DNA from 4 places in the Nocardia sp. NBC_01377 genome. Region 1 is predicted to be linked to each of the others. Evidence: riboswitches for the same ligand, from Rfam matches in the RefSeq annotation. Region 1 holds a riboswitch; each other region holds the start of a gene.
The links. Region 1 has a riboswitch for S-adenosylmethionine ahead of OG225_RS36500 (aminotransferase class V-fold PLP-dependent enzyme). Riboswitches for the same ligand answer to the same signal wherever they lie in the genome.
Positions count from the first base shown of each region.

Region 1 (5,433 bases):
ATGCCCATCTCCGCGTGCACGGCCTTGTGCAGCTTGCCGAGGGCATAGGTCGGGAACCGGAGCAGGCCGGGCGGATGCGACGGGTCGTCTGACATCCGGAAATTGTATCCATTGTTGATTCGACAAACTGTTGATAATCTCAACAATCTCAGTGATCTACAGATCTCGGATATCGATCGATAACGGAGGATCCATGTCGGATACTCGAACCGCCGCCGTCGCTCCCGTGCTCGAACCCATTCCCGCGAGCGTGTGGCGGGTCGCGGGCGTCGTCGTCTTCGGTGCGGTCATGAGCATGTTGGACACGTCACTGGTCAATATCGGGCTCGACACCATCGCCACGGATCTGGGCGCGACGCTCGACAGCGCGCAATGGATCGCCAGCGGATATCTGCTCGCGCTCGCGGTCACGCTTCCGCTGTGCGGGTGGCTCGGCCGCCGCGTCGCGATGGACCGGCTGTGGATGGGCGCGCTGATCGCGTTCACCGTGATGTCGGGGCTGTGCGCGCTCGCGCCGAGTATGGGCTGGCTCATCGCCCTGCGAATCGGTCAGGGGTTGGCGGCCGGTTTGCTGGTGCCCGCCGGTCAGGCGATGATCGGGCGGGTGGCCGGTCCGCATCGGCTCGGCAGGGTGATGAGCGTCGTCGGTATCGCGGTGGTCTCGGCTCCCGCGATCGGCCCGACCGTCGGCGGGTTGATGCTGGCGCATCTGGACTGGCAGTGGCTGTTCCTGATCAATATTCCGTTCGGCGTGGTGGCCTTCGTGCTGGCACGGCGCTCGCTGCCCCGTGTGCCGGCGTCGGACGTGACGGCGAGTTTCGATATCGCCGGATTCGCGCTGATCGCGCTCGGGCTCTCGGCGCTCGTCTACGGATTGAGCGAATTCGGCGGTCGCGGTGGACTTTCCGCGCCTACGGTGTGGGTTTCCCTGGTGGTGGGAGCGCTCGCGCTCGGCGGTTTCGTGCTGCGCGCGGTGCGTGCGCGGCAGGCGAGTCTCCTCGACATCACGATGTTCCGCAGTCCGGTTTTCGCGGCGGCCACCGTCGCCCACTTCTTCGGCGGGATGTCGCTGTTCGGGTCGATGCTGTTGCTGCCGTTGTATTTTCAGAATCTGCACGAGAAGGGGCTGGTGGCGACCGGTCTGTTGCTGCTGTCGTTCGGGATCGGCGGTGTCGTCATCCTACCGATCGGCGGTCGCCTCACCGATCGGTACGGCGGCGGTGCCGTCGCGGCGGTCGGCGGACTGGTACTCGTCGCGGTGTCGCTGCCCTTCGTATTCGGCGACGCCTCGATGAATCCCGTTGTCATCCAAGTGCTTCTACTGTTCCGAGGGATCGCGACCGGGCTGACCGGGGTGCCGATCGTCGCCTCGGCCTACGCCGCGGTGCGGGCCGAACAGCTGCCGGACGCGGCCTCGGTGGTGAACATCCTCCAGCGCATGGGCGGATCCATCGGCGCCGCTCTGCTCGCGGTGGTGCTGTACCGGGCGACGGTCGCGGGCAACGGCGTCGAGGTGGGTTTCCAGCGGGCGTTCCTGTGTCTCACGCTCGCCGCGGTCGTGTCCTTCGTCACCTCGTTGGTGTTGTGGCGCGAAGAGTCGTCGGAATGTCGCGGTTGACAGGGCGGTGATGCTTCTGCCAACCTCGATTCAGGTCATGAGTACCAGCGTCAAGCCCCGGCTAGCTGGTCGGCAACCCTCCTCCGCGGTGGGGTGCTCCGGGTGACGACCGGGCCGCGCCCGACCGGGCGCGGCAAGCGCGGACTCGAACGATCTCCTGATCGCGAGTCCCCTCGGCCGATGGGATTTTGTGATGACTTCTGTGGCGAACCAGACCTGTGCCCCGCTCGCGCGGGTGTCCGGCGACGATCTCCAGGTGCCGCTCGTCCAGGGCGGAACCACCACCTACGCGAATTTCGACTACGCGGCGAGCGCCCCCGCGCTGGCCCGGGTCACCGATCGGGTGCAGCAGTTGCTGCCGTACTACGCCAGTGTGCACCGGGGCGCGGGTTACGCTTCCCGGATCTCCACCGAATGCTACGAATCGGCGCGCGGATCGGTGAGCCGGTTCTTCGATGCCGAGGAAGACCAGGTCGTGGTCTTCACCCGCAACACCACCGATTCGCTCAACCTGCTGGCCGGATGCGTGCCGGGCGAGACCGTCGTGCTCGATACCGAACATCACGCCAACTTCCTGCCGTGGACCAGGAACGGACGTCGCGTGGTCCGGGCCGCCGACACCGTCGAGGAGACCATCGCGCTGCTCGTCGCCGAATTGTGTGCCAGGCCCGCCGCGTTGCTCGCCGTCACCGGAGCCTCGAACGTCACCGGTGAAGTGCTGCCGATCGAGCGGCTCGCCGAGGTGGCCCACCGATGTGGCGCGCGCATCCTGGTCGACGCGGCGCAGCTGGCCCCGCACCGTCGGATCAGTCTGCGCGACAGCGGAGTCGATTACCTGGCCTGCTCCGGTCACAAGCTCTACGCGCCGTTCGGCACGGGCGTTCTCGTCGGCCGTCGCGACTGGCTCGACGCCGCCGAGCCGTATCTCGCGGGCGGCGGCGCGGTGCGCGAGGTGGCTGTGGATTCGACGGAATGGGCTCCCGCACCGCAGCGTCACGAGGCGGGTTCGCCTAATGTGCTCGGCGCGGCGGCTATCGCCGCCGCCTGCGAGGCGCTGTGCGATGTCGACGCCGAAACCCTCGCCGATCACGAACATCGTCTCGCCGAGCGGCTGCGCGAGGGCCTGTCCGCGGTGCCCGGCGTAGAACTGCTGCGCCTGTGGTCCGACAGCCCCGATTCGGTCGGCATCGTCGCCTTCACCCTCGACGGTTACGAACCCGGCCACGTCGCCGCCTACCTCTCCGCCGAACACGGGATCGGCGTCCGCGACGGCCGCTTCTGCGCCCACCCGCTGCTCGCCCGCCTCGGTCTCGACGGCGCGTTGCGCGCCAGCGTCGGCCTCGGCACCAGCTCGGCGGATGTCGAGCGACTCATCGAGGCCGTCGCCACGCTCGTCGACAGGGGCACGGGCTGGGATTACGCCCGAACCGGCGCGCACTGGAACCCCACCCCCGAAACCCGCCCCTTCGCCGCCACCGACCCGATCGGCACCTCCCCCTGCGCCCTCGGCTGAACCCGCGCGCGGCGTGATCCGCTGCGAAACCTATCGGTCCAGCGAGGTGGGGCGGTGGTAGCGGCCCTGGTAGTACAGCAGCGGGGCCGCCGCGGGTGTCTCGTCGGTGTTGTCGTGCACGCGGGTGACCAGGCCGACGACGAAAGTGTGGTCACCGATGGGAATTCGGTGGTGGACGGTGGCGCGGACCCAGATGGGGGTGCCGTGCAGGACCGGCTCGCCGGTGTCGAGGGGCGTCCACAGGGAGCGGTCGGAGAAACGCTCGTCGGCGGTGCGGGAGAAACGCTGGGCGAGGTGGTGCTGGTGTTCGCCGAGGAAATGGATGACCACCGAATCCGCGCCGAGCATGGCGTCCAAGCTGGACGAGGTGTGGGCGATATTGAAGGAGACGAGCGGGGGCTCCAGCGAGAGCGAGGCGAACGAGGTCGCGGTGAAACCGATCGGGCCGCGCTCGGAATTCAGGGTGACCACCGTGACGCCCGCCGGGTAGTGGCGCATCGAGGCCCGATACTGCTCGGCGGTGATGCCGCTCAGATCGTCGGGTATCTGGATTCCGGCGCCCGGCGGTGGTACTTCGGTCACATGTCGAAGTTACGCCCGCGCGACCGATCGCGGACGTCCGCGCGGGCTTCGGCCACTGTTCGATATGTCACGGGAGTGCCCGACGAGCACGCGCCGGATCAGTCGACGTCGATCGGCAGGCCCGCGGTGATCCGCACGAGTTCACGGAACGATGTGCGGAACAACGTGTTCGGATGACCGCCCGCGGCCCACACTTCCCGGTGACCGGACAGCGCGTTGTCGACCCAGGTGGGCAGGTTGGTGGGATGACCGACCGGGGCGACGCCGCCGATCGGCTGCCCGGTGACCTCGCGCACCATCTCGGCCGGGGCCGTGGTCAGCGTGCCTTCCAGGCGCTGCCCGGTGTGCTGGAGGTCGACCTGGTGCGCACCGGATACCAGGAGCAACACCGGATCGTCGTCCAGCAGGAAGACCAGGGATTTGGTGATCGCGCCCACATCGACACCGAGCGAGCGCGCCGCCTCGGCGGCCGTGGCCGCCGGTTCGGGTCTGCTGACGATGACACCGTGATGTCCGCGCGCGATCAGCGTGTCCGAGACCCGGCATGCGACCGGGGGTAACGACGACCTGCGCATGGCACCAGGGTAAGGCGATTGCGGAGGGTACGCCGGGCGAAGTGGCCAGGTCGGTGTCGGTTCAGTACTCGGGATAGCCTTCCTCCGGCCCCAGCATGCGTTCGATCCGGTCCCTGGTGACCTTCGTCAGTTCGGTGACCGTATGTGCGCCGAGGTGTTCGTGGCCGACCGCGGCGAGCGCGCGATCCAGATCGGCTTGCGAGAGCTGGAGTAGCTCGAGATCGGCCGCGTTCAGTAGTGCGTCGTGATCCGCGAAGGGGCGCGCGGCCACTATCAGGGTCGCCCAGGTGACATTGCCGCAGCAGGTGTACATGGCGTGCACGGCACGCGTGCGCGGCAGGGAATTGAAGCGGTCCAAGCCGATTCCTCGGTGCATCAGCATTGTGATCTCCGAACCGAATTGAGAGGTTTGCCGACTCGTTCATGATGCGGGGCGAAACTGCGGAGGAACCACCGGTGCACATCGATTTAGCACAGCATTTACCGGGCGCGACCGCTTCCGCCTGCGAAAACCGGAACGCGGTGGTCGGCGGGGCTGTCGATGACGATATCCGGGGATCAGCGGACGCAGGTGCCCGCGTTGTCGATACGCTGTACAAATGACTGATTGGCAGGCGTTCAGCGTCGAAACCAAGGACCACGTCGCGCAGGTGACCCTGATCGGTCCAGGCAAGGGCAATGCGATGGGCCCCGACTTCTGGCGCGAGCTGCCCTTGGTCTTCGGCGAGCTCGACGCCGATCCCGAGGTGCGCGCCATCGTGCTGACCGGTTCGGGCAGGCATTTCTCCTACGGACTGGATCTGCCCGCGATGGCGGGGACCTTCGGCGCGTTGCTCGCCGATCGCGCGTTCGCCGGGCCGCGCACGGACTTCCTGGTCGAGCTGCGCAAGATGCAGGGCGCGGTGACGGCGGTGGCCGATTGCCGCAAGCCGGTGATCGCCGCGGTCTCCGGCTGGTGCATCGGCGGCGGGCTCGACCTGATCGCGGCGGCCGATATCCGGTTGGCCAGCGCGGAGGCCAAGTTCAGCCTGCGTGAGGCGAAGGTGGCGATCGTCGCCGATATCGGGTCGCTGCACCGGCTGCCCGGCATCATCGGCGAGGGGCATCTGCGCGAACTGACCTACACCGGCAGGGATATCGACGCC
Region 1 is NZ_CP109566.1:7,938,970-7,944,402, forward strand. It holds gene OG225_RS36490 (MarR family winged helix-turn-helix transcriptional regulator) at 1-95, opposite strand, end outside; gene OG225_RS36495 (DHA2 family efflux MFS transporter permease subunit) at 194-1,618, shown strand; SAM riboswitch class IV at 1,652-1,764, shown strand; gene OG225_RS36500 (aminotransferase class V-fold PLP-dependent enzyme) at 1,812-3,131, shown strand; gene OG225_RS36505 (flavin reductase family protein) at 3,162-3,629, opposite strand; gene OG225_RS36510 (YbaK/EbsC family protein) at 3,812-4,288, opposite strand; gene OG225_RS36515 (2-oxo-4-hydroxy-4-carboxy-5-ureidoimidazoline decarboxylase) at 4,350-4,670, opposite strand; gene OG225_RS36520 (crotonase/enoyl-CoA hydratase family protein) at 4,888-5,433, shown strand, end outside.

Region 2 (5,433 bases), 980 kb from region 1:
CGAGCAGGCAGGCCACGGTCTCGTTGGCGTCGCCCTTGGTGTGACCGATGAGGCCGACCGGGCCGCGCTTGATCCAGCCGGTGACGTAGGTCGCGGGCACGAAACGGGCCTTGCCGTCGGCGTCCTCGTCGGCCAGTACGCGTCCGGCCTCGTTGGGCACGGTGCCTGCCTGGTCGTCGAAGGGCAGGTTGGTGATGTTCTGCGACAGGTAGCCGACCGCGCGGTACACGGCCTGGATGTCCCAGTCCTTGATGACCCCGGTGCCCTTGACGTTGCCGGTGCCGTCGAGTTCGGTGCGTTCGGTGCGAAGACCGATCACCTTGCCGTCGGCGTCGCCGACGATTTCGGCGGGAGATTCGAAGAAGTGCAGGAACAGCTTGTGCGGACGGTTGCCCTGGTCGCGGATGGCCCACTGCTCGAGGGTGTTGGCGACCATGTCGACCTGCTTGGAATGGCGGCGGGCCGCTTCCGAGCCTTCGTCGTAGTCGATGTCCTCGGGGGCGACGATGACCTCGATGGTCGGCGAGTGGTCGAGTTCACGCAGTTCCAGCGGGGTGAACTTGGCCTGGGCCGGGCCGCGGCGACCGAAGACGTGCACCTCGAGCGCCTTGTTGCCCTTCAGGCCCTCGTAGACGTTCGGCGGGATCTCGGTGGGCAGCAGTTCGTCACCGGTCTTGGCCAGCACGCGCGCCACGTCGAGCGCGACGTTGCCGACGCCGAGGACCGCGACCTTCTCCGCGTCCAGCGGCCAGGTGCGCGGCACGTCGGGGTGCCCGTCGTACCAGGAGACGAAGTCGGCGGCGCCGAAGGAGCCGTCGAGATCGATGCCGGGGATGTCGAGGGCGCGGTCGGCGTTCGCGCCGGTGGAGAAGATGACCGCGTCGTAGAAACGGCGTAGGTCGTCGAGGGTGATGTCGGTGCCGTAGTCGATATTGCCGAGCAGGCGGACCTGCTCTTTGTCGAGCACCTTGTGCAGGGCGGTGATGATGCCTTTGATGCGCGGGTGGTCGGGCGCGACGCCGTAGCGGATCAGCCCGAACGGCGCGGGCATGCGCTCGTACAGGTCGATGCTGACGTCGGCGTCGGACTTCATCAACGCGTCGGCGGCATAGATGCCCGCCGGTCCCGCGCCGACAATGGCGATGCGGAGCGGACGGGCCGCCTGAGCATCACCGCTCGCTGCTGCACTCTGTTCGGTCATCTCTTCCGCGCACCCTTATGTTCGAAATTAATGGCGTTGGTCTTAGCTTAGGCTAAGTTCACGCGTCGTTCGGTCGCACCTCACGATGCGTGACGCTGGCGCTGCCGGCACGTGCCCGCACGTTGCCCAGGTCGCTACGACGGTGAGCTGTCATATGGCTATGACAGCAGGCCGCAGTCCCGCGATTCTATCGGTGGCATGTCATACGACCTATCAGGGTGTCGTGAACTGGATGGATGCCGTACCTCACGGCGATCACGAACGACCCGTGATACCAGCCTACCGACGCCGCTTCGCCACGGCACACGGCCGGACCGGACGGGCGCGGCGGGGGTGGACGTCGGATTCCCGCGCCGACCAGGGATCATCGAGGGATGACCGAGCAGCGCCCCGCCCCCGAGGACGACGAAGCGATCGTGGTCGATCAGACCGACAAACGCACGATGGCCCCGTTCATCGCGGCCGCCGTCTTCGCGGCGATCGTGCTGGTCGCGATCGTGGCGGGCGGGGTGTTCTCGCCCGCTGAGAAAAATGTCACAGAGGCCGACCGGATCGCGGCGGCCGCGCAGAACTACGCGAGCGCCCGCAACTCGACCGATGCGGTGCCGCCGCCAGGTGTCGCGTGCGACGGATTCGACGAGGGCAAGTCGCCGTTGGCAGGACAGTTCGCCGGGGGCGGATCGTCCGGAAGTTCGATCGAGATACCGAAAGTCGCGGAGCAGCGGGTCAACGGTGACCGGGGCAAGGCCGCCGTCACCGTGCGGGTCGACGGCCGCGTGAGCACCGAGACCTGGAACTTTCTCCGGGCGGGCGACAGGTGGGTGGTCTGTGGTTGACCGGCGCCGACGAACTGACCGCGTGTCGCATATGAATGTTTGACATGTCGGCCGTCGGACGGGCAATCTCAGTTCAGGTCATGAGAACCAGCGTCAAGCCCCGGCTTGCTGGTCGGCAACCCTCCTCCGCGGTGGGGTGCTCCGGGTGACGACCCGGCCGCGCACCGAAAACGGGTGTGGCAAGTGCGGATTCACAGGAGGATCGACATGAGTTATGCCGGAGACATCACCCCGCAGCAGGCGTGGGAAATACTCCAGGAGCATCCCAAGGCCGTCCTGGTCGATGTGCGCACCGACGCGGAATGGCGTTTCGTCGGCGTGCCCGACACCAGCTCGATCGATCGGCCGACGGTGCTGATCGAATGGGTCGACAGCAACGGCGCCCGCAACACCGAATTCGCCGACCAGCTCGGCAAGGCCCTCGAGACGCGCGATCCGGAAGCACCCGTGGTCTTCCTGTGTCGCTCCGGTCAGCGTTCGGCGCATGCCGCGAATCTGGCGACCCAGCTCGGCATCGGCCCGTCCTACAACGTGCTGGACGGATTCGAGGGCGGCCTCGACAACTCCGGCCACCGCGGCGGCCAGGGCTGGCGTGCCACGGGTCTGCCCTGGCGGCAGTCGTGATCACCGGCGGCGCGTTCGACAAGCCGCTGCCCGACGATGTCGGTCCGGCGACCCTCGGTGTGCGCGGCGGGCTGCGCCGCTCCGGTTTCGAGGAGACCTCCGAGGCGCTGTACCTGACCTCCGGTTTCGTCTACGAGAGCGCCGAGGCGGCCGAGGCCGCGTTCACCGGCGACGTCGAACATTTCGTCTACTCCCGCTACGGCAACCCGACGGTCGCCATGTTCGAGGAGCGGATGCGTCTGCTCGACGGCGCGGAAGCCTGTTTCGCCACGGCGAGTGGAATGTCGGCCGTATTCACCTCGCTCGGAGCGCTTTTGAGCGCGGGCGATCGACTGGTGGCGGCGCGCAGCCTCTTCGGCTCCTGTTTCGTGGTGTGCAACGAGATCCTGCCGCGCTGGGGCATCGAAACCGTCTTCGTCGACGGCGAGGATCTGGACCAGTGGGAACAGGCGCTTTCGGTGCCGACGCAGGCTGTGTTCTTCGAGACCCCGGCCAATCCCATGCAGACCCTGGTCGATGTGCGCAAGGTCAGTGAACTCGCCCACGCGGCGGGCGCGAAGGTGGTGCTGGACAACGTCTTCGCCACCCCGCTGCTCCAGCGCGGATTCGACCTCGGCGCCGACGTCCTCGTCTATTCGGGCACCAAACATATCGACGGTCAGGGCCGGGTGCTCGGCGGCGCGATCCTCGGCCCGCAGGACTACATCGACGGTCCGGTGAAGAACCTGATGCGTCACACCGGTCCGGCGCTGAGCCCGTTCAACGCGTGGACGCTGCTCAAGGGGCTCGAGACGATGCCGCTGCGGGTGCGGCATTCCACCGAATCGGCGCTGAGGATCGCGCGCTTCCTCGAGGGCAACGATTCGGTGAGCTGGGTGCGCTACCCCTATCTGGAATCGCATCCGCAGCACGCGCTGGCGACCAGCCAGATGAGCGGCGGCGGCACCGTGGTCACCTTCGAACTCGACGCGCCCGCGAACGAGGCGAAGAAACGGGCCTTCGAAGTGCTGAACCGGCTGCGGATCGTCGATATCTCGAACAACCTCGGCGATTCCAAGTCGCTCATCACCCATCCGGCCACCACGACGCACCGCGCCATGGGGCCCGAGGGACGCGCCACCATCGGCCTGTCCGATGGGGTCGTCCGCATCTCGGTCGGCCTGGAGGATGTGGACGACCTGCTCGGAGACCTCGAGCGCGCGCTGCGCTGAGATTCGACGCGACAGACGAAAGAACCCCGTCCCGACGACCCGGGACGGGGTTCTTCGCGTTCATCGATCAGGCGAGTGCGCGCAGGCGGGGGCCGAGATCGCGTTCGAACAGTTCGAGGAACCGGCGCTGATCGTGGCCGGGGGCGTGGAAGACCAGGTGGTTGAGCCCGGCGTCCAGGTACGGCTTGATCTGGGCGACGGCCTCGTCGGGGTCGCTGGCGACGATCCAGCGCTTGGCGATCTGTTCGATCGGCAGCGCGTCGGCGGCGGTTTCCATCTCGATCGGGTCGGTGATGCTGTGCTTCTGTTCGGCGGTCAGCGACAGCGGCGCCCAGAAACGGGTGTTCTCCAGCGCCAGTTCGGGATCGGTGTCGTAGGAGATCTTGATCTCGATCATCCGGTCGATATCGTCGACCGAGCGCCCGGCCTTGCCCGCGCCCTCGGCGACGGCGGGCATCAGCTTCTCGGTGTAGAGGTCCATACCCTTGCCCGAGGTGCAGATGAAACCGTCGCCCGCGCGACCGGCGTACCGGGCGACCAGCGGGCCGCCCGCGGCGATGTAGACGGGGATACCGCCCTTGGGCACGTCGTAGATGGAAGCGCCGACGGTCTTGTAGTACTGGCCCTCGAAATCGGTGCGCTCCCCGGTCCACAGGGCGCGCATCAGGTCGACGGATTCGCGTAGCCGGGCGAACCGCTCCTTGAACTCCGGCCATTCGCCGGTGTAGCCGGTCGCGATCTCGTTGAGCGCCTCACCGGTGCCGACGCCGAGCATCACGCGGTCCGGGTACAGGCAGCCCATGGTCGCGAAGGCCTGGGCGATCACCGCGGGGTTGTAGCGGAAGGTCGGGGTCAGCACCGAGGTGCCCAGCTGGATGCGCCGGGTGCGCTCACCCACCGCGGCCATCCATGCCAGCGAGAACGGGGCATGTCCGCCCTTGTGCCGCCACGGCTGGAAATGATCGCTCACCGTCGCGCTGTCGAGTCCGTGTTCCTCGGCGAGCACCGCGATCTCGACCAGTTCACGCGGTCCGAATTGTTCCGCCGACGCCTTGTATCCGAGTTTGAGACCACTCATGTGCGTCACTCCTTCGCTTCGCTGCCACGCATCCGGTGCGGGTATTTCCGACACCGGTCGGCCGCACGCGGGTGTTTCCCGCACCAGCGCCGCGTGCGGCGTACGGCTGATTCGACCATAGCCAGCCCGATTCGCGACGTTGTGCAGGGGCGCGTCCGACGGCCCGCCGCGCCGTGTCCGGGCGCTCCCGGCGCGGGTAGCCGATAATTGACTCGTGACTCCAGACGACGAGCCGATCCTGTCCTACCTCACCGATATGGACGGGGTGCTGGTCCACGAGGATCACCTCGTCCCCGGCGCCGACGATTTCCTCGCCGAACTGCGTGACAAACAGATCCCGTTCCTGGTCCTGACCAACAATTCGATTCGCACCCCGCGTGATCTGCAGGCCAGGCTGCGTCACAGCGGTCTCGACATCCCCGAGGACGCGATTTGGACCTCGGCGCTGGCGACCGCGACATTCCTCGACGACCAGCGCCCGAA
Region 2 is NZ_CP109566.1:6,958,680-6,964,112, reverse strand. It holds gene OG225_RS32145 (FAD-dependent oxidoreductase) at 1-1,201, opposite strand, end outside; gene OG225_RS32140 (hypothetical protein) at 1,576-2,037, shown strand; SAM riboswitch class IV at 2,114-2,229, shown strand; gene OG225_RS32135 (rhodanese-like domain-containing protein) at 2,245-2,661, shown strand; gene OG225_RS32130 (O-succinylhomoserine sulfhydrylase) at 2,658-3,872, shown strand; gene fgd (glucose-6-phosphate dehydrogenase (coenzyme-F420)) at 3,940-4,950, opposite strand; gene OG225_RS32120 (HAD-IIA family hydrolase) at 5,207-5,433, shown strand, end outside.
Region 2: linked by a shared signal. The riboswitch ahead of OG225_RS32135 (rhodanese-like domain-containing protein) and the one ahead of OG225_RS36500 (aminotransferase class V-fold PLP-dependent enzyme) in region 1 are both predicted to bind S-adenosylmethionine.

Region 3 (5,433 bases), 1.7 Mb from region 1:
CCGAGGCGGGCGGTCCCTGCTCGACGATCACGCCCGCGTCGAGGAACAACACGGTGTCGGCGACCTCGCGGGCGAAGCCGATCTCGTGGGTGACGATCACCAGCGCGGTGCCGCCGTCGGCGAGATCGCGGATCACGTCGAGCACCTCGCCGACCAGTTCCGGATCGAGGGCCGAGGTCGGTTCGTCGAAGAGGATGACCCGGGGCCGCAGCGCCAGCGCCCGCGCGATGGCCACCCGCTGCTGCTGGCCGCCCGAGAGTCGGCGCGGATACGCGTCGGCGAACTCGCCGATACCGACCCGGTCGAGCAGTTCCCGCGCCTCGCGTTCCACCTCGGCGCGCGGGCGGCGCTGCGCGGACAGCGGCGCCAGCGTCACGTTCTCCAGTGCCGTCAGATGCGGGAAGAGGTTGAACTGCTGGAATACGAAACCGATGCGGGAACGCTGTCGACGCACCTCGCGATCCGGCAGCGGATACAGCACATTGCGGCGCAGGCGGTATCCGATCAGTTCACCGTCGATGTGCACGGTGCCCGAGTCCAGCGGTTCGAGGTGATTGACCACGCGCAGCAACGTCGACTTGCCTGAACCCGACGGCCCGATCACCGCGACGACCTCGCCCGCGCGCACCGTCAGATCGATGCCGCGCAGCACTTCGCTGGTTCCGTAGGCCTTGCGCACGCCGCGCACCTCCACGGCGACCGCGGTCTCGACCCGTCCGGCCGCGCTCATCGGGTCGCTCCGCGCGGGGAGGCGACATCGATGGCGGCGATCTCGCGGAATTTCGCGCGCAACCGCTGTATCGGGGTCGGCGGTGTGGTCCGCTGCGCGCCCTTGGCGTAGTGGCGTTCGATGTAGAACTGGACGATCGAGAGCGCCGTGGTCAGCACGATGTACCAGACGGTGGCCACCATCAGCAGCGGCACGACCCGGCCGTTGCGGCCGTAGATCACCTGCACCTGGTAGAAGAGTTCCGCGATCGCCATCACCGACACGATCGAGGTGCCCTTGAACAGGCTGATCACCTCGTTGCTCGCGTTCGGCAGGATCGAGCGCATGGCCTGCGGCACCACCACCGTGCGAAACTGCCGCCAACGCGGGATGCCCAGCGCCGCCGAGGCTTCCAACTGAGCCGGGTCCACCGAGATGAATCCGGCCCGGATGATCTCGGCCGAGTACGCCGCCTGATGCAGCGCCAATCCGATCACCGCCGCGGTGAACCCGCTGATGACACCGTTGACGTCGAAACTGAAGAAGGCGGGCCCGAACGGAATTCCGATCGACATCGTGCGGTACAGGTAGGCGATGTTGAACCAGAACAGCAGTTGCACGATCAGCGGGATGGAGCGGAACGCCCAGATGTAGACCCACGAGATCACCCGCAGCACCGGATTGTTCGACAGTCGGGCCACGGCCAGCGCGGTACCGAGCAGGAATCCGAGCGCGGTGCCCCACAATGTCAACTCGAGGGTCAGCTTCAGCGCCGACAGCACCGATTTCGCGGTGACGTACTGCGCGAACGTCCCCCAGTCCCAGCCCGGATTGGTGGCCAACCCGTGCGCGAACTGCGCTACGACGACGAGTGCCGCCGCGCCGGCGACCCAGCGCCACGGGTGTCGCGCCTTCGCGACGCGGGGCGCGTCCGAGGACGCGGGCGCGGCAACGAGGTGTTCGGTCGACGTATCGGGGGTGGCTGCACCGGATTCGCCCGGTGGGGCGGTGGCGTCGGAGGCGGGCGGCGCACTCATGGCGAGTCCTTACGAGCATCGGACGCGACCGCCCCGGTCGGGCAGCGGTCGCCGCACCCGGCCAGTGTCGGGCGCACGATCTGGCGGCGGTCAGCCGCGACAGCCGGTGGAGGTGACACGGCACTGGTCGACATGGCGACGGCCCCAACGGTGGCCACTGCGGTGGATAGTCACTTCGGTCCTCCATCGTTCCCGGCGGAAGCACCCGCACCCGACGTCGCCGGGGGGTTGCTGCGACGTCGGTGAGCCAGGTCTCTCGGTCGCTCTGGATGGTGAGATCCCCGTGGCACGGATGCCGCGGGAACACGTGTCGAGCCGAAACATCATGCGAAGACGGGCAAGTGCTTCGCAAGGGTACAAATCATGGTGAGCACAGTCCTTCCGGCGACCGTCCTCGCCGACGACAATTACCCCCGTCGATCGGACAGCCCTGCGCCGAGCCGCCCCGCGTCCGTCGCGTCCTCGCGACGCGCCGAAAGATTGCCCGACCCGATAAACGCTGTTGAACAGGTTTGCGGGAGTACCCTCCTTCTCGATCGTGCCGACGATGAGGAGGTCTGTTGTGACCGTAATGCGCCGTCTCACCACGTTTGCCGCTGTCGCGACCGGTGCTGTCGCACTGGCGTGGGGTCTACCGGGCAACGCGGTGGGCGCCCCGACCGCCGACACCGTCACGCCCGCGCCGATTGCCGGACCCGGTGATCTACTCGGCGCCTACCAGGCCAATATCGACGCGCTGAAGAAGTTCGGCATGGAGCCGTTCCTCTACCCCACGGCCGCGGCGTTCTGCAACAACGCGTCGACCTTCGGACTCGTCCCCGCGGTAGCGGGCGCGGTGCCGGGACCGTGGCCCAAGACCACGGTCGCCATCCCCGGCCTCGACATGACCGCCGTCGAAGCGGGCCAGACCATGTTCACCTTCGTGCCCCTGGGCGTCGTGTCCGACACACCGTCCGACACCGGGATGCGCGTGGTGTGGCTCAATGTCAGCAACGGCCGCACCGGGTCGGCGGCGATGGGACCGATCGGGAACATCCTGGTCGCCATGATCCCGCCGGAAGTACCCGCCGAGGTCCGTCCGCTGGCCGAGAAGGCCGTCCAGGACTTCTTCCTCTCCGCTCTCCCGGTCGGCGGTGTCCGTGCGGTTCCCGTCGACACCGGTAAGGGCACCGTCCTGGCCGCGGTCTTCGGCACGGTCCAGAACGGTAAGCAGTCCTGTTTCTTCCTGCCGACCGTCGGCATGACCACCGTCGCCTGACGATTCGCCGGGTCCTCCATCGGTGGTCGCTAGGGTCACCTCGGGGCTGGTACCCGAGGGCACATCCTTCTCGAGGCCCGTCGGCGTACACGTCCACATACTCCCGGCCGCCGCGCGGAGGGGTCGGTCCGTACGGCGGCGCCGCGTCGACGAGGTCGCGCCGAACCGGCCGAACGGTCACCGGCGGGGCAGGGAGCGGCCCTTCCAGGTGAGCGTGTCCCGGCGGTGCGCGCGATGCGATCTGATCGACAGGGTCGTGTAGGCGAGAACCGAGACGGGATGCGCCAGTGCCGCAACGACATCGGCGCGGCTCGGCGTCGCGCCGGATTCGATCGATCGGGCCAGGAGTCGACCGGTGACGGCGGCGACGTAACCGACGATTCCGGCGCGGCGGGCGCGTCCACGCCCCGCCACAGCCGCGATCGGCGCGACCACGTATCCGAGCAGGGCGACCGCGCCGACCGCCGCGCTCGCCGGACGCGAGCCGCCGTAGGCCGACCACAGCCACCGGGTGTACCCGGCGTCGAGTTCGACCGCGCCCCGGTACATCCTGGTCCGGGCCAGCCTACCCGCGACGACGAGCACGGTCTGCCTGCCGCTGCGCCGCACCGCGCGGGCGATATCGAGATCCTCGGTCGCCGCCCCCGCCACCGTCGCGTGCCCGCCGACCGCGCGATAGGCGGCGGCGTCGAAGACCAGGAACTGCCCGCAGGCGACCGCCGTCGACGGCCACAGGCTCCGATTCGCCACCGCGACGGGCAAGGTCGACGCCCACGACCAGCACAGCAACGGCTGCGCCACCGCCTCGGCGACCGACCCGGCGTCCTGGCGCGGCCAGACCGAGACCAATGCCGCGGGTCCCCTGCGCAATTCGGCCACCGCCGCCGCGATCGCGCCGGGCGCCAACCGCACATCGGCGTCGAGGAAGACGAGCACGGCCGTATCCGCCGCCTCGGCCAGTCGGGCGCAGGCCGCGGCCTTGCCGGTCCACCCCGGCTCGGGTTCGTCCCGCGAGCGGATCACCAGGAAACGCGGGTCGCCGTCGATGGCCTTCTCCGCCGCCTCGGCGGTGCCGTCGGTGGACGCGTCGTCGAGTACGAGCACCTGTAGGCGCGGCGCACCCGACTGCGCGCGCAGATCTGCGATGAGTTCCGGCAACCGGTGCGCCTCGTCGCGCGCGGGCACGCAGACGGTGATCGGCTCGATCACCGCCGCGGATTCGGGCAGCCGCCGCACCGTCAGCCGATTGAACAGCGCTGTCGCGCAGCCGAGTACCGCGACGGCCGCGCCCGCCCGGGCGAGCACGGTGGTCGCGCCGTCTGTCATTGCCCGTACCTCGGTATCGCGCACGGATCGGACGCTTCGCCGGTCTATCAGCGGCCGTCGATGACCAGCCGCACCCAGCGGCTCAAGGAGAAGCTGCCTTCGGGATGCGGCGCGTTGGGGTTGCGATCCATGAAGGCCATCGCGGCGACGATGGCGGCGACGGCGAGGGTGATACCGCCGACGATGCCCGCCCAGCCCGCGAAGGACCTGGTGTTGGGGTCGGCGTAACTCACCTCGGCGCGCAGCGTGGAGACATCGCCGGGCGGAAGTTTCCACGACACGGTGGAATCGCCTTCGCGGTTACCGTTGGTCTTGGCGACCCTGGCCGGGAAGGCGACGGTGAACTGCACGTCGGACCCGTGCGGCGGAACCGATTTCAGATCGACCCGCCCGGTCAGGCTGACCAGATCGCCGGTGCGCTGGAATTGCAGCTGGAACATGCCCTGGGTCTGCTCGGAGAGTCCGCCCAGCTGCGAGACCTCGCCGAAGGTCAGCTCCTCGAAGAACACCTTGCTGCCGACATAACCGTCCTGATTGTACGGCTCGACGCGCACCTTGGCCGCGAGGGAATCGGGCGCCTTCAGCTCCGGTCCCTTGTCCTCGGCGCTCGTCGGCACCACCGCGGCCACGATCCGCCCGGACACCTTGTCGTTGGACGACACGCCCATCGACACCTGGACGCGCAGGCAGCCGACCAACATCGGCACCACGAAGGCCGCGAGCAGGGCGGCAGCCGCTAACCGCGTCCCGGTCCGCCGTCGTCGCGCGGGGGCCGGGGGAGCGGGCATCGTTGGCATGGGGCTCGGGTGCACGGATCACATCGTGCCAGGCATGGCGTGACAATTGCCACGCGACGGGCGCAAGGGCACGCGACGAGCCTCGCCCCGGGCCGTGTCGGGCCACTCGCCGACCTCGTGACGCGGGCTTTCCCCCGGGCGTGGCGCATCATCTCGCCGCGAACCAGAGGCCGATCCGACCGCACTGCGGGGACGACACCCACCACCTCGACGTCACGAGACGATCCGGTGTGCCGCCTTCGGCCCACCACGTGGTGTGTCGACTCGTCACCGTCCAGGACACAGGTAGCGAGCTCGCCTCAGCCG
Region 3 is NZ_CP109566.1:786,663-792,095, forward strand. It holds gene OG225_RS03690 (amino acid ABC transporter ATP-binding protein) at 1-730, opposite strand, end outside; gene OG225_RS03695 (amino acid ABC transporter permease) at 727-1,746, opposite strand; SAM riboswitch class I at 1,927-2,022, opposite strand; gene OG225_RS03700 (hypothetical protein) at 2,318-3,004, shown strand; gene OG225_RS03705 (glycosyltransferase) at 3,182-4,330, opposite strand; gene OG225_RS03710 (LppM family (lipo)protein) at 4,378-5,118, opposite strand; gene OG225_RS03715 (carotenoid biosynthesis protein) at 5,395-5,433, opposite strand, start outside.
Region 3: linked by a shared signal. The riboswitch ahead of OG225_RS03695 (amino acid ABC transporter permease) and the one ahead of OG225_RS36500 (aminotransferase class V-fold PLP-dependent enzyme) in region 1 are both predicted to bind S-adenosylmethionine.

Region 4 (5,433 bases), 760 kb from region 1:
CGCCGCCGACGAGCGCCGCGAGGTCCTTGGTCATCTGGCCGCCTTCGACGGTCTTGATGACGACGTCCTCGAGGGTCTGGGCGAAACCGATCACCTCGGGGGTGTTGTCCAGCTTGCCGCGGTGCTCGAGCCCGCGCGTCCAGGCGAAGATCGACGCGATCGGGTTGGTCGAGGTCGGCTTGCCCTGCTGGTGCTGCCGGTAGTGCCTGGTGACGGTGCCGTGTGCGGCCTCCGCCTCGCAGGTACGGCCGTCCGGGGTGAGCAGCACGGAAGTCATCAGGCCGAGCGAACCGAAGCCCTGGGCCACGGTGTCGGACTGGACGTCGCCGTCGTAGTTCTTGCAGGCCCAGACGTAGCCGCCCTCCCATTTCATGGAGGAGGCGACCATGTCGTCGATGAGGCGGTGCTCGTAGGTGAGGCCCGCCGCGTCGAACTGGGTCTTGAACTCGGCGTCGAAGACTTCCTGGAAGGTGTCCTTGAACATGCCGTCGTAGGCCTTGAGGATGGTGTTCTTGGTGGACATGTACACCGGGTAGTTCTGGGCGAGTCCGTAGTTGAACGACGCGCGAGCGAAGTCTTCGATGGACTTGCGGAAGTTGTACATGCCCATCACGACGCCGCCCTCTTCGGGCATCTTCACGACCTCGTGGACGATCGGCTCGCTGCCGTCCTCGGGGGTGAAGGTGAGCGTGACGGTGCCGGCCTGGAAGACCTTGAAGTCGGTGGCGCGGTACTGATCGCCGAACGCGTGGCGGCCGATGATGATCGGCTTGGTCCAACCGGGGACCAGGCGCGGCACGTTCGAGATGATGATCGGCGCGCGGAAGATGGTTCCGCCCAGGATGTTGCGGATGGTGCCGTTGGGCGAGCGCCACATCTTCTTCAGGCCGAATTCCTCGACCCGGGCCTCGTCCGGGGTGATGGTGGCGCATTTGACGCCGACGCCGTGCTCTTTGATGGCGTTCGCGGCGTCGATGGTGACCTGGTCGTCTGTTTTGTCCCGGTACTCGATTCCCAGGTCGTAGTACTCGAGGTTCACGTCGAGATAGGGATGGACCAGCTTGTCCTTGATGAACTGCCAGATGATCCGGGTCATCTCGTCTCCGTCGAGTTCTACGACGGTGCCTTCAACCTTGATCTTGGACATGGATCTTCGTGTCCTCCTAGGATGGTGCCCTCATTGCACGGCCAGGTGAACACGCTTGTGAGCGGACCCCAGCTGTTCCAACAGACAACGTATATGTCCCGTCTTGTCGGCGGGACGTGTGGTGCAAAACAAGACAAGCGTACTGCTGGTGATGTGCTCACCGCGCGGGGAGGTACCACTGTGCGTAACCTCGCAGCGTACCCGGGTAACGGTGTTAGTTGTTACCCGCAGGTAGGTATCAGGTGATCGGGAGCATATCGGCGCAGGTCACGCATAATGCGCCTACCTGCCGAACCGACGTGGGTCCGCGCACCGCAACCGGCACGCGGACCCACGATCGGATTCGTTTCCTCAGACCGCCATCGGCACCTTGACGTCGTCCTCGGCTCCCTCGATCAGATTCTCCGGCTTGTCCCGGATCATCAGCGCGATCACCGGGATCGCGGCCAGGAAGAAGCCCGCGCCCACGTAGAACGCGACGTCGTAGCTGTGGATCGAAGCGCGCGCGGCGAGATCGGACACGGTGGGATTGTCGATCACGTAATCCTTGGCGACCTGCACGGAGATCGTGGTGAGCAGCGCGGTACCCACCGCGCCGCCGACCTGCTGCGCCGCGTTCAGCAGCGCACTGGCGACACCGGAGTCCTGCTCGTCCACCTGATGCAGGGCCACGGCTTGCATGCCGACGAACAGCGGGCCCATGCCGAGCGCGATCAGCGACTGCGCGGGCAGCACGCTGAACGCGTAGCCGTCGCCGAAGCCGAGCTGGGCCAGCCAGAGCAGACCGATCGTGCCGAGCACGGCGCCCGCCAACATCAGCGGACGCGGGCCGAGCTTGGGCAGCAGGGTGCTGGTGATACCCGCGGAGATGGCGATGCCGATCGGGAAGGGCAGGAAGGCCACACCCGCCTTCAGCGGCGTGTATCCCAGCGTGTTCTGGAAGTAGAAGCTGAGGAACAGGAACATCGCGAACATCGCGATCGGAACCAGCAGCGCCACGATCAGCGCGCCACCCCGGTTGATCTCACCCGGAATACGCAACGGCAGCAGCGGATTCGCCGAGCGCCGCTCGACCCCGACGAAGACCGCGAGCAGGACGACGCCGACGGCGAGCAGACCCAGCGTGCTGCCCGCGGTCCAGCCGTCCTCGGCGGCGCGACTGAAGCCATAGACGATCGCGACCAGACCGAACGTCACCGAGACGGCGCCCGGCACGTCGTAACCGCCGGTGCGCGGCGCGGGGACGTCCTTGAGGACGAAGGTGAGCGCGCCGATCAGCGCGATGATCGCGATCGGGGCGTTCACCAGCAGGGTCCAGCGCCACGAGGCGTATTCGGTGAGCGCGCCACCGGCGAGCAAGCCGATGGCGGCGCCCGCGGCGGAGATGCCCGCGAAGATCGAGAAGGCCGTCGCGCGCTCCTTCGCCTCGGTGAACGTCACCGAGACCAGCGACAGCGCGGCGGGTGCGAGCAGTGCGGCGAAGGCGCCCTGCAGGCCGCGGCCCACGAACAGCTGGGCCCCGTTCTGCGCGAGTCCGGCCAGCGCCGACGCGGCGGCGAAGCCGATCAGGCCCGCGATGAAGATGTTGCGGCGGCCCAGGTAGTCCGCCATGCGGCCGCCGAGCAGCAGCAAACCGCCGAAGATCAGCGTGTAGGCGGTCATCACCCACTGGGTGTTGCCCTGACTGATCTCGAGATCACGTTGTGCGAATGGCAGTGCGATGGTCACGATAGTGGCGTCGAGAACCACCATGAGCTGTGCCAGCGCGATGACGGCGAGAGCGAGCCAACGTGCGGAACTCCCCCGTTTCCCCGGTGCGTCGGCCGCCGATGCGGTGTCGGTCATCTCGGTCTCCTCGTTCGAAGTACAGGACTTTCGGATCAAGTCGGCTAATCCTGTCACCATCAGACATTTGGCGTCAAGAGAAAAATGTCGCAATCAGACATTTGCCTATGGCTGCCAAACAGTAACAGTCGTGGGATAGAATGCGGAAATGCTCGACTCACCAGCGCCGATCGACGTGGCCGCCGATGCCCGCGCCACCGGCTCGGCTCGGGGACGCTGCGGCCCCAGCCTGCGCGAGCGCAAGAAGATCCAGACCCGCGCGCGCATCATCGAAGTCGCCCTGAACCTGTGCGACAGCCAGGGCTTCGAGGCGACCACCGTGGAGCAGATCGCGCACGCCGCCGACGTGTCACCACGCACCGTGAACAGGTATTTCGAGACCAAAGAGGACATCATCCTCGGCCCGGTCTCCGATTTCGGCGAAGGCGTCGCCATCGCCCTGCGTCAGCAGCCGCGGGCCGACAGCGATCTGCGCGCGCTGTGCAACGCCTACCTGGCGATCATCGACAGCGCCGCCAACGGCGGGGACGTCACCTCGTTCCGGCAGTTCCAGCAAATGCAGCGCATCGCGCGCAACAGCCCCGCGGTCAACGCCCGCGCTCTGGAATTCGGCGAGACCAAGACCACCGCGATCACCCGATGCCTGGCCGAACGCACCGGCGACGCCCCCGGCGCCCTGCGCGTGCGCCTGGTGGTGGCCACCTGGCAGATGCTGTGCCATATCGCGATGGCCGATTCCGAGGAGCTGGTCGTCAACAGCGACCCGCAGACCGCCGCCCGCGCCGCTCGCGCCGCGGTACTCACCGCGTACAACGAGCTCCAGCGCATCTGCTCGCAGTCGCGCCCGCTCGAATCCGCGTGATATTTCCAACGGAATTCGGGCGTTTCGCACCGTCCGGTTACCATGTTTCTCAGGTCATGAGTGCCAGCGTCAAGCCCCGGCTCGCTGGTCGGCAACCCTCCAGCTGCGGTGGGGTGCTCCGGGTGATGACCGGGCTCCCGAAGGCCGGGAGCAAGCGCGCTGTTCAGGAGGATCCCGAAATGTGTTGTTGTCCGTCGCCCGCGTTGCGATAACCCGTTCGTCCGGCGAACAACCCCTCATTTGGAGAACGATATGAGCGATCCAACGACGTCCCCGATCGATCCGGCCGCCTGGTCCTTCGAGACCAAACAGATCCACGCGGGCCAGTCCCCCGATCAGGCCACCGGTGCACGGGCACTGCCGATCTACCAGACCACCTCGTACGCCTTCCGCGACACCGATCACGCCGCGGCGCTGTTCGGGCTGGCCGAACCGGGCAACATCTACACGCGCATCATGAATCCCACCCAGGACGTGGTGGAACAGCGCATCGCCGCGCTGGAGGGCGGAGTGGCCGCGCTGCTCGTCGCCTCGGGGCAGGCGGCCGAGACCTACGCGATCCTCAACCTGGCCTCGGCCGGTGATCACATCGTCTCCAGCCCGCAACTCTACGGCGGCACCTACAACCTGTTCCACTACTCGCTGCCCAAACTCGGCATCGAGGTCTCCTTCGTCGACGATCAGGACGATCCCGAACAGTGGCGCGCCGCCATCCGGCCCAATACCAAAGCCTTCTTCGGCGAGACCATCGCCAACCCGAGTAGCGCCATCTTCGACATCCGCGGGGTCGCCGATGTGGCGCACGCGGCAGGCATCCCGCTGATCGTCGACAACACCGTCGCCACCCCGTACCTGATCCAGCCGCTGGTCCACGGCGCCGACATCGTCGTACACTCGGCGACGAAATACCTCGGCGGACACGGCACGGCCATCGGCGGCGTCATCGTGGACGGCGGCACCTTCGACTGGACGGTGGCCGACGCCGACGGCGCGTCGCGCTACCCCGGTTTCACCACGCCGGACCCGAGCTACCACGGCGCGGTCTTCGCCGATCTCGGCGCTCCCGCCTACGCGCTCAAGGCGCGCGTGCAGTTGCTGCGCGATCTCGGCGCCGCGATCTCGCCGTTCAACGCCTTCCTGATCGCCCAGGGTCTGGAGACACTGAGCCTGCGGATCGAGCGGCACGTCTCCAACGCGAAGGCCGTCGCCGAATTCCTCGCGAACCACGAGGACGTCGAAGCCGTCTTCTACGCGGGTCTGCCCACCTCGCCGTGGTACCAGCGCGCCGCCGCACTCGCCCCCAAGGGCGCGGGCGCGATCATCGCCTTCGACCTGCGCGGCGGTATCGACGCGGGCAAGAAATTCGTGGACGCGCTGACCCTGCACAGCCACGTCGCCAATATCGGCGACGTGCGGTCGCTGGTGATCCACCCGGCCTCGACCACACATTCACAGCTGACACCCGAGGAGCAGTCGGCCGCGGGCGTGACGCCCGGCCTGGTGCGCCTCGCCGTCGGCATCGAGGGCATCGAGGACATCCTCGCCGACCTACGCGCCGGTTTCGCGGCGGCGACGTGAC
Region 4 is NZ_CP109566.1:8,694,427-8,699,859, reverse strand. It holds gene OG225_RS39700 (NADP-dependent isocitrate dehydrogenase) at 1-1,147, opposite strand, end outside; gene OG225_RS39695 (MFS transporter) at 1,499-2,992, opposite strand; gene OG225_RS39690 (TetR/AcrR family transcriptional regulator) at 3,141-3,854, shown strand; SAM riboswitch class IV at 3,907-4,017, shown strand; gene OG225_RS39685 (bifunctional o-acetylhomoserine/o-acetylserine sulfhydrylase) at 4,107-5,432, shown strand; gene OG225_RS39680 (homoserine O-acetyltransferase) at 5,429-5,433, shown strand, end outside.
Region 4: linked by a shared signal. The riboswitch ahead of OG225_RS39685 (bifunctional o-acetylhomoserine/o-acetylserine sulfhydrylase) and the one ahead of OG225_RS36500 (aminotransferase class V-fold PLP-dependent enzyme) in region 1 are both predicted to bind S-adenosylmethionine.